3 regions of the Amycolatopsis lurida genome follow, and region 1 is predicted to be linked to each of the others. Evidence: riboswitches for the same ligand, from Rfam matches in the RefSeq annotation. Region 1 holds a riboswitch; each other region holds the start of a gene.
The links. Region 1 has a riboswitch for cobalamin ahead of BLW75_RS40535 (prenyltransferase/squalene oxidase repeat-containing protein). Riboswitches for the same ligand answer to the same signal wherever they lie in the genome.
Positions count from the first base shown of each region.

Region 2: it holds a riboswitch for cobalamin, as region 1 does, so the genes downstream of both, BLW75_RS39695 (ABC transporter substrate-binding protein) here and BLW75_RS40535 (prenyltransferase/squalene oxidase repeat-containing protein) in region 1, are expected to answer to the same signal.
Region 3: it holds a riboswitch for cobalamin, as region 1 does, so the genes downstream of both, metE (5-methyltetrahydropteroyltriglutamate--homocysteine S-methyltransferase) here and BLW75_RS40535 (prenyltransferase/squalene oxidase repeat-containing protein) in region 1, are expected to answer to the same signal.

Region 1 is NZ_FNTA01000004.1:7,478,482-7,481,745, reverse strand. Features, by position in the region: gene BLW75_RS43275 (prenyltransferase/squalene oxidase repeat-containing protein) at 1-867, opposite strand, end outside; cobalamin riboswitch at 936-1,048, opposite strand; cobalamin riboswitch at 1,161-1,287, shown strand; gene BLW75_RS40535 (prenyltransferase/squalene oxidase repeat-containing protein) at 1,320-2,324, shown strand; gene BLW75_RS40530 (helix-turn-helix transcriptional regulator) at 2,363-3,264, opposite strand, start outside.
Region 2 is NZ_FNTA01000004.1:7,311,317-7,314,580, forward strand. Features, by position in the region: gene BLW75_RS39695 (ABC transporter substrate-binding protein) at 1-1,362, opposite strand, end outside; cobalamin riboswitch at 1,444-1,609, opposite strand; gene BLW75_RS39700 (class I SAM-dependent methyltransferase) at 1,632-2,375, shown strand; gene BLW75_RS39705 (TMEM175 family protein) at 2,390-3,022, opposite strand; gene BLW75_RS39710 (DUF6790 family protein) at 3,033-3,264, opposite strand, start outside.
Region 3 is NZ_FNTA01000004.1:936,571-939,834, reverse strand. Features, by position in the region: gene metE (5-methyltetrahydropteroyltriglutamate--homocysteine S-methyltransferase) at 1-1,369, opposite strand, end outside; cobalamin riboswitch at 1,469-1,691, opposite strand; gene BLW75_RS09495 (ribonucleotide-diphosphate reductase subunit beta) at 1,947-3,023, opposite strand; gene BLW75_RS09490 (ribonucleoside-diphosphate reductase subunit alpha) at 3,097-3,264, opposite strand, start outside.

The sequences.
Region 1 (3,264 bases):
GGGCGTCTGGTTCGCGGTGAGCCACGAGACGGTCTTGGCGATCGGGGCGTCGAGCCCGGTGGCGCCCGCCCTTTTCGCGGCCAGCATCGCCGAGAGCGCGAATCCCGTGGCGTCGCCGTCGGTCGGCGACAAGCCGAGCGGTTTGCCCTCGTCGCAGGTCGAGACCTTCTGGCCGCCCGGGGTGACGTGGTCGCCGGTCTCCTGCGTCGGGATGTACTCGAACGCCACGCGGAAGTAGCCCTCGGAACACTGCTGGGTCAGCAGCTTGTCGATGGCGAGCCGGTCGTTCTCGCCCTCCGCGGCGAGCCCGATGACGCCGAGCCCCTGGCCGAACGTGTTCGCGTTGTTGATCACCGTGTCGGCGAGGTCCGGGTCTTTGGCGTAGTCACTGATCCGGCCCTTGTCGGGGCCCTCGCGCATGATCGCGGCTCGGGTCTCGGCGACCAGGTCGTACCCGTCGAAGTTCCGGGGGTCCCGGCCGGCGATCTGCGCGGCGACCAGCGTCTTGGCCAGCGAGCCGCCGACGATGACCTTGTCGAATCCAGGCACGGGAACGAGCTTGTCCCAGGTGAAGTAGTCGGTGGCGTGGCCTTCGTCGTCGAGGAACTTCATGATCGGCTCGGCCTTCGCGCCGTCACCCGAGGCGTACATCGAAAACAGCGCGTCGAGCATCAGGCCGTGGTCGGGCAGCGCGCCGCCGTTGGGGTTCTCGAACGTGCCGTCGGGCTTCAGCTTCGTCGCGAGCCAGCGGGCGTTCGCCTTCGCCGCGTCGAGGTCGTTCGCGGCCGTCGCCGTTCCGGTGAGCAGTGCGGCGACCACGCCGACACTGACGGCGAACGCCACGGCGGCGAGGGACCGGCGGCGCATGACTCCTCCTAGCGGCATGACGGAGGACAGGCGCGGACGCCGCGGTCACCCCTGTTTATCGCGACAGTGGTTCGTTCATCCGCCCGTTCGGTATCCCGGCTCGCCCTGGTAAAGGGCCCACGGTTGCGCGACAGCGCCGGATTTCGACCGGCTTCCCCGTCACGGGCGGAGGTGTTCAGTTGTCGAGCCGATCGAGGTTAACACTCGATCACCTCCGGCAGGCACCGCTGACCAGGTCGGTTGCCAGGATCACATCGGCCCTTCGCGCCCGGCGGTACCCGGACGCTTGACCGGGGTGAGACTCTTCGGTTCGTCCGATTCAGCGCGGTCGTGGGGGAAGTCCGGTGAGAGTCCGGCGCTGTCCCGCAACGGTGTGCCTTCCAGGCGAGCCCGGTCACCCACGTCGCGCGGTGTCACCGACTCCTGTCGTGGAAGTGCGGGAAAGGGTTCTCATGAGACGTTTGATCTTCGCTGTCGCCATGCTGTGCGGCATCGGACTGGTCGCCGCTCCGGCGGCGGCCGCGGCCACCCACAACAAGGCGGGCGCCGCCGCGGGCTGGCTCGCGAGGCAGATGGCCGACGGAGAAAGGTTCGAGGCCGACTTCGGCGGCCAGAAGTTCCCCGACCAGGGTTTGACGATCGACGCGATCTTCGCGTTCGCCGCGGCCGGGGTGTCGGACGCGAACGCGGGCAAGGCGATCGCCTGGCTGGCGAAACCGGAGATCACCACGGGCTACGTCGGCAGCGGCACCGAGGCGTACGCGGGCGCGCACGCGAAACTGCTGCTCGCCGCCCAGGTTCGCGGCAAGAACCCGGCGTCGTTCGGCGGCGTCGACCTGAAGGCGAGCCTGCTCTCGCTGCTCACGCCGTCCGGCCGGTTCTCCGACCGCTCCGAATACGGCGACTATTCCAACGCTCTCTCGCAGTCGCTCGCCCTGCTGGCGCTGGACCGCACCGGCGGCGCTCCCGCTCCGGCCGTGGCGTTCCTCGCGGGCACCCAGTGTCCCGACGGCGGTTTCCCGCTGAACTTCGGCGAAGCGACGTGCACGAGCGACGTCGACGCGACCGCGACGGTCGTGCAGGCCTTGCGCGCCACCGGTGACCCGGTGAACGCCGGCGAGGGCACCGCCTGGCTGCTCACCAAGCAGCATGCGAACGGCGGCTTCGGTTTCGGCACCGACGCGCCGAACGCGAACAGCACCGGACTCGCCGCGCAGGCGCTGGCCGGGCACCGCCCGGCCGCCGCCGTCAAGGCCCGGGAATTCCTGCGGTCCCTGCAGACCGGTTGCGCCGGCGCCGAGACGGACCGCGGCGCGATCGCCTACGACGCCACGGGCCTGAACCCGTCGACCGCTCCGCGCGCGACCGCGCAGGCGATCCTCGGCCTGGCCAGGGTTCCGCTGAGCGACCTGCACGGCGGCGGCCGTCCGCAGGCCCCGGTCCTCGCCTGCCCGTGACGAGACCTCGTGAGTGGTAAGGACGGTTCTAACCGTCCTTACCACTCACGAGCAGTTCGCTCGCCGGCGGCGACGCGGCGCGCGAGTTCCACGCGGGACCGCACACCCAGTGCCGTGAAGATGTTCCGCAGGTGGTGATCCACCGTGCGGTGGCTGATCACCAGCCGCCGCGCGATCTCCTTGTTCGTCTCCCCCGCCGCCACCAGCCGGGTGATGGCGTCCTGTTGCGGCGTGAGACCGGCGAGCGATCGGTGCGGCACGTCGACGGTCTCGCCGGTCGCCCGCAGCCCGGCCCTCGCCCGTTCGGCGAACCGCTTCGCACCGACGTTTTCGAAGCCGCGCAAGGCATCGCGGAACTGGTCGCGGGCGTCGCGGGTCCGCCGATGCCGTCGCAGCAGGGTGGCGTAGGCGAACCGGGTCCTGGCGAGTTCCATCGCGCCGCCCGCCCGCCGGTGCGCCTCGATGGCCAGGACGAAACGCCGTTCCGCCACACCGGGATCCGACGCGGTCAGCGCGTGACAGCGGTGGCTCAGCGCGAGCCAGCAGGGTTCGGCGCCCGCGAGGGTCCAGCGGTCGAACACCTCCAGCGCGGCCAGTGCGCGTTCGGGCCGCCCGGAACTGACGGCCGCCTCGACGAGTTGCGGAGTGGCCAGCACCCGGATCACCGGCTGGTCGCCGGAGACGCCCGAAGCGAGGTCTTCGAGCCTGCTCAACGCGTCGTCGGGCCGGTCTTCGGCCAGGTCCAGACAGGCGTTCGCCCAAGCGGCGACCGCGGCGGGCCTGCCGAGACCGCGTTCGGCGATGCCTTCGGCCGCCTCGTCCAGCTCCGGTACGCGGTCACCGAGCAGTGCGGCGGCCAGCCCCAGCAACGTCAGATGCTCCATCCGCAGGTTGTGCGGTGCGCGCAGGCCGTCCCGGGACGCCGCCCGCGCGCACGGGA
Region 2 (3,264 bases), 170 kb from region 1:
GGCGTCACCGAACAGCGCCAGCCGGGCAGCCTCGTCCGCGGTGGCCGCGGCCCGGTCCATGAGGCCGTCGAACTCCGGCGAGGCGAAGCCGTTGACGTTGTTCGAACCGCCGGTCCGGAAGCGCTGATTGAGGAACGCAGGCACCGGCAAGGTCGCCGTGCGGGTGAGCGCGGCGACCCCCTTGGTCTTGATCTCGCTGAAATAGGTGCTCGACGCGCGCGTGTTCGGGGTGACCTTCAGCCCGATTTCCCCGAGCTGCTGGGAAATCAGGGTGGCCGCGGTGGCGAAGCCGGGATCGACGTCGCTGGTTTCGACGGCGAAGGCCAGCCCCTCCGCACCCGCCTCCCGGACCAGTGAGCGGGCCGCCTCCACATCGCGGCCGCGCTGGGGGATGCCGGTGGCGTACCCGCGGAGTCCTTTGCCGAACAGGTCGTTGCCGATCTCGCCGCGTCCGGCCAGCGCGACCCGGTTCAGCGCCTCTCTGTCCACTCCGGACAGTACGGCGCGCACCAGCCTCGGGTCGGCGAACGGCGGCCGCGTCACGCGCAGGATCATGCCCTGCATCGTGGTTCCCTTGGCTTCGAGTAGCGAGACGCGCCCGTCACCGGTCAAGCGGGCCGCGGTCCCGGCCGCGAGATCGTGGGCGTAGTCGACCTGCCCGGACAGCAAGGCGTTGACGCGTGCGGCTTCCTCGTTGACCGGCACGAATTCCAGCTCGTCGATGCCCGGTGCGCCGTCCCAATGGGACTCGTTCTTGCGGAACACCGCCGGGCCGCCGGGGGTGAACGAGACGAACCGGAACGGACCGGAGCCGACCGGCGCCGTGAAGTCCGTCGTCCCGGCGGGCACGATCTCCGCACCGGGAGCACCCCAACCCGAGGGGAACTCGAAGTCGGGAGCGGTCAGCGTCAGCTCGATTTCGTTGAGGGACAACGCTTTGCTGCGGCCGAAGTCCACCTTCGCGAAGTACTGCCGTGACGAGGACGCCAGTGCGGGATCGGCGATCCGCCGGAAGGTGTACAGCACGTCGTCCGCCGTGACCGGGCGGCCGTCGTGGAAGGCCGCCCGCCGCAGCCGTATCCGCCAGCGCGTGCCGGAGTCGTCGCTCTCCCAGGATTCGGCCAGCCGCGGCCGCAACGAGGTGTCGGCGTTGTAGGCGACCAGCGTGTCGAAGAGCGCCTTGGCTCGCGCTTGGTCGACGAAAAGGGAGACCTGAGCCGGGTCCAGGGTCTCCTTGGAGCCGCCCGCGGCGAACGCGACCCTCAGCCGGCCCGTGTCCGACTGCGCGGTCCCGCACGCCGCCAACGGCGTGAGAGCGGCCAGGGCGAGGAGCCGCCGACGGGTGAGCGGATGACGCGTCATAGGAAACCTCCGGGACATCGAGCACTGTCCCGGGCGCGCGGCCGCACCTGAACGGGACCCCGCTCCGTACTCCACGACAGTTGGGGCTGGCGGTACCCGGCGGGCAGTCCGGCTCTCGGCACTGGAACGTCTTCCCAGGCCGATCACGGTTGCGGGTCAGCGCCGGATTCACACCGGCTTCCCCCGACGGGCACTTCTTGCGTTGTGGCGCCCACGGTAACCCATGACCGGGGTGTGCTACACAGGATCAAGATCACGAAGGAGAGCCGGTGGACGAGAAGCTCGCGGCGGACTGGGTGCGCCGGTGGGACATCCAGCAGGAACGCTACGTCGCCGACCGCGAAGAACGCTTCGCCGTACTGATCGACGTCGTCGAGCACGTATGCCGTGACGTCGCCGATCCGCTGGTGCTGGACCTCGGCTGCGGCCCGGGATCGCTGGCCAAGAGGCTCGCCGGGCGGTTGCCGCGCGCACGGGTCATCGGTATCGACAACGACCCGTTCCTGCTCGCCCTCGCCAGGGCCACCCGGCCGCGACAGGCGGACATCGAGTACCTCCAGGCCGACCTCGCCGAGCGCGGCTGGCTGAAGTGGAGGCCGGTCGACGCCGCGGTCTCGACGACCGCGTTGCACTGGCTGCGTCCCGAGCGGCTCGCCGAGGTCTACCGTGACCTCGCCGGAGCGCTGAGGGAGGGCGGAGCGCTCGTCAACGGCGACCACCTCTACGACGAACGACCGGCCATCCGCGAACTCGCCGAGGTGGTCAAGAACCGGCGGGCGGCCCGTGCCGGGGTCGATGCCAACGAGGAATGGAAGGCCTGGTGGGCCGCGGCCGCCGCCGATCCCGCGCTGCGGGAGCGGTTCACGGCCGACGAGTTGCGCGGTATCTCGACCGGCTACGGCAACCGGCTGAGCCCGCAGGAACACACCAGGCTGCTCCAGGAAGCGGGCTTCGCGGAAGTGTCGCCCGTATGGCAGTCCGGAGACGACTACGTCCTGGCGGCCCTGCGCTGACCCGATCCGGCCGCTCAGGTGGCGGGCGGCCGGTGGTCCTGGACGCGGCGGGCGACGGCGAGCGCGACAGGCGCCGCGAGCCAGCACAGGTAGGCAGCGGTGTCGTTCGTCAGAAACGAGACGGGCACGGAGATCCCGAACACCGCGGCGAGGCAGACGCTGCGAGTCAGGCTTTGGGCGAACACCCGCGGCGGTCCGCCGGTCCCGTACAGGTGTCCGCGCCGGATCTCCCTGATGATCAGCGCGAACGACGCCGAGGCCAGCACCTGCACCATCGCGTACACGCTGAACCGGAGCGGGAAGGCTCCTTCGGCGGTGATGACCCGCGTCGCGAACGGCATCAGGACCTGCATGAACAGCCAGGTCAGGGTGAGGCTGATCAGGCGGCCGCTCAGTGCACGGACGTAGGGGAAGATCTCGTGGTGCGCGCGCCAGTGCGCGGAGATCACCGCGAAGCTGAGTGCGAAGGCGACGTATTCCTTGCCGTGGGCCGAGATCGAACCCAGCATGGCGCCGGTGGTGTCGCCGTGGGGAATCGGGAGTTCCAGCGCCAGCAAGGTGAGCGCGATCGCGATCACCGCGTCGACGAAGATGCTGAGCCGCTCGGCGGCGGCCTTGCCGATCGCGTGGCCGGTCTGTGTCGTCATGGTGCGAGCCTCAGGCGGCGATCTCCGCGGCGGGCCGCGGGACGGGAGCGAATCGCCGGGATCGTACGGCCAGGATGATCATGACCGCCGGGAGCAGGACGTCGGTGACGAGGACCCCGCCGGTGTTGCCGGGAGCGTGGTCACCGTTGGCGAACCATTGGTAGACGTGGCCGATCGCAGCGCCCCAGAGGAACATCCCGCCGGCGATGCCGATGGTGAGGCGTTCGCGTGCGGAGGCCGAG
Region 3 (3,264 bases), 6.5 Mb from region 1:
CGTCGTCCAGTGAACCCGCCTTGTGCGCGGCGCGCGCCTTGCGGACATCGGTGGTCTGCGGGAACGAGCCGATCGTCGTGCTCGGCAACGGCGGCAGATCCAGCGCCGCCTGCTGAGCCGCCGCGCGCCGGGCGTAGGGGGAGCGGACGGTGTCTTCCGGCCGCAGTGCCTCCAGCCGGGCGCGCACCCCGCTGTCGGCCAGATCGGCCGCCGTCGCGCGATCCGCGGCCGCGGCACGGGCGGCGGCGAGGTCGACCCCCTCTTCCTTCACCGCGCGCCCGAGCAGGACGACCTCGTCGACCTTCTGCTTGGCGAAGGCGAGCCAGCCTTTGAGGCGCGGGTGGAGCCCGTTCTCCCGCTCGACGTCGTAGGGCACGTGCATTAGCGAGCAGGACGTCGACACGCTGACCGACTTCGCGATGCCGAGCAGGGTCGCCGCCCGGCTGAGCGCGCGGGTCGGATCCGTGCGCCAGACATTGCGCCCGTCCACGACACCGGCCAGAACCTCCTTGTCCCGCAAGGCGGGCTCGGCGGCGACGGCGTCCACAAAGGACTCATCGGTGATGAGGTCGACGGCGATCGCGTCGATCGGGGAGCGGGCGAGCACGCCCAAGCCGCGACCGAGCCCGCCGAAGTAGCCCGCGACCAGGAGCTTCGGCCGCGCGGTCTCCTTCGCGAGCCGATGGTAGGCGCGGATGAGCGCGTTGAGCTCCCGCTCGGTGCGGTCGGCGGCGAAGGCGGGCTCGTCGAACTGGACCCATTCGACGCCTTCGTCGTGCAGACGGCGCAGCAGCTCGACGTAGCCGTCGAGGAGGCCGTCGAGCAGATCCAGCGGGCGGAAGCCCTCCGGGGCCGTCTCCGACGGCTTCGCGAGCAGCAGGAACGTCACCGGGCCCACCAGCACCGGCCGGGTCTCGACGCCGGCCGCGCGGGCCTCGCGGTACTCGTCGAGCGGTTTGGTTCCGGTGAGCGAGAACGTCGTGTCCGGGCCGAGTTCGGGGACGATGTAGTGGTAGTTCGTGTCGAACCACTTCGTCATCTCCATCGCGGGCGCGTCCTGCACCCCGCGTGCGGCGGCGAAGTAGGTGTCGAGCGGTGAGAGACCGAGCGTCGTGAAGCGCTCCGGCAGCGCACCGAACAGCTCGGAGGTGTCGAGCACCTGGTCGTAATGGGAGAAGGTGTTGGAGGGGACGGAATCCAGCCCCGCGTCCTTGAGCTCCCGCCAGGTCCGGGTACGCAGCGCGCGGCCGGTGCCCAGCAGTTCGGCCTCGTCGATCTTGCCTGCCCAATAGCGTTCGAGTGAACGCTTGAGTTCCCGGTCCGGTCCGATCCGGGGGTAGCCCAGCACTGTCGTGCCGATTTCGGTCACAGCTCTCTCCTCGCGAGCTTGTCGTGAGAGCCAGGAGCGCGCAGGAGTGACCGCCGTTCGGTCGTGCCCATCCCACGAGGCCCGGACTCACGCACGCCGTCGGCGCGCGTACCACGGGCAGGTCTTCGGACTCGTGGGCGACTCGCTCGTTCCTACCGGCCGTCGCTTCCCGGGGCGCCATGTCCCAGTGCTTTACCGTGTCTCGCACGGTGACGGCTTTCGTTCCCACATACCGCTGCGGGGCAGTCCCGGATTCGCACCGGGTTCCCTGTTACCTCGACCGGCCGGGGTGGCCGGGCGAACCAGTAGCACTCCGGAGCGTACCGAGGCGCGCTAGTGGCCCGCTGGACATGTGACGAACCGGACGCCACGCGTGATCAGATGGACGACACACGTGATCAGACGGACGACACGCGTGATTGAACGGCGAACTCGCGTGATCGGGGGCGTAACTCGCGTGTCTGGAAACGGAACACGCCGGGCGGAGGCCGCCCGGCGTGTCGTCCGTCTGATCACGCGAGTTACGCGTCTGATCACGCGAGTTACGTGTTCGAGCACGCGAGTCGCGAGGTCGGGGTCAGTCCCAGTCGAGGGCGCCGCCCGACTGGTACTCGATGACGCGGGTCTCGAAGAAGTTCTTCTCCTTCTTGAGGTCCATCGCCTCCGACATCCACGGGAACGGGTTCTCCGTCTCGCCGAAGATCGGCGCGAGACCGATCTGCTGCGCCCGCCGGTCGGTGATGAAGTGCATGTACTGCTCGATCAGTTCGGCCGAGAGCCCGAGCATGCCGCGCGGCATGGTGTCGCGGGCGTAGGCGACCTCGAGTTCGCACGCCTCGGTGAGCATGGTGCGGACCTCGGCCTGGAACTCCTCGGTCCACAGGTGCGGGTTCTCGATCTTGATCTGGTTGATGCAGTCGATGCCGAAGTTCAGGTGGATCGACTCGTCGCGCAGGATGTACTGGTACTGCTCGGCGATGCCGACCATCTTGTTCCGGCGGCCGAGCGAGAGGATCTGCGCGAAACCGGTGTAGAACCACATGCCTTCGAAGATCACGTAGAACGCGACGAGGTCACGCAGGAAGTTCTGGTCGGCTTCCGGGGTACCGGTCTCGAAGTCCGGGTTCTCCAGGTTCTGCGTGTACTTCAGCGCCCACGCGTCCTTGTCCGAGATGGACGGGACCTCGCGGTACATGTTGAACAGCTCGCCCTCGACCAGGCCGAGGCTCTCGCAGATGTACTGGAAGGTGTGCGTGTGCACGGCCTCCTCGAACGCCTGGCGCAGCAGGTACTGGCGGCATTCGGGGTTGGTGATCTGCCGGTACACCGCGAGCACGATGTTGTTGGCCACCAGGGATTCCGCGGTGGCGAAGAAGCCGAGGTTGCGCTTGAGCATGGTGCGCTCGTCCTCGGTGAGACCGTCGGGCGACTTCCACAGCGCGATGTCGGCCTGCATGGCGACCTCGGTCGGCATCCAGTGGTTGTTGCAGCCGGCGAGGTACTTCTCCCACGCCCAGGTGTACTTCATCGGCAGCAGCTGGTTGACGTCGGCGCGGGCGTTGATCATGCGCTTGTCGTCGACGTTGATGCGGGCGGCGCCGACTTCGATCTCACCGAGGCCGGTGGCGTCGGTGGAGGCGTCAAAGGTGGTCATAGAGGCTCACTCCAAGAGGGCGTCGTGAGTGGTAAGGACGGTTAGAACCGCCCTTACCACTCACGAGGACGTATTACTGGCAGGCTTCGCAGTCGGGGTCGTCGATCCGGCAGGCTGCGCCGTCGGTGGCGACGAAGTCGACGTCCGAGACCTGCGGCATCTCCTTCGGCTCCGGCTTGGCGGCCGGGGCGGGGGCGGTCACCGGGACGGCCGGGACCGCGGCGGAAGCCGATGGGGCGGG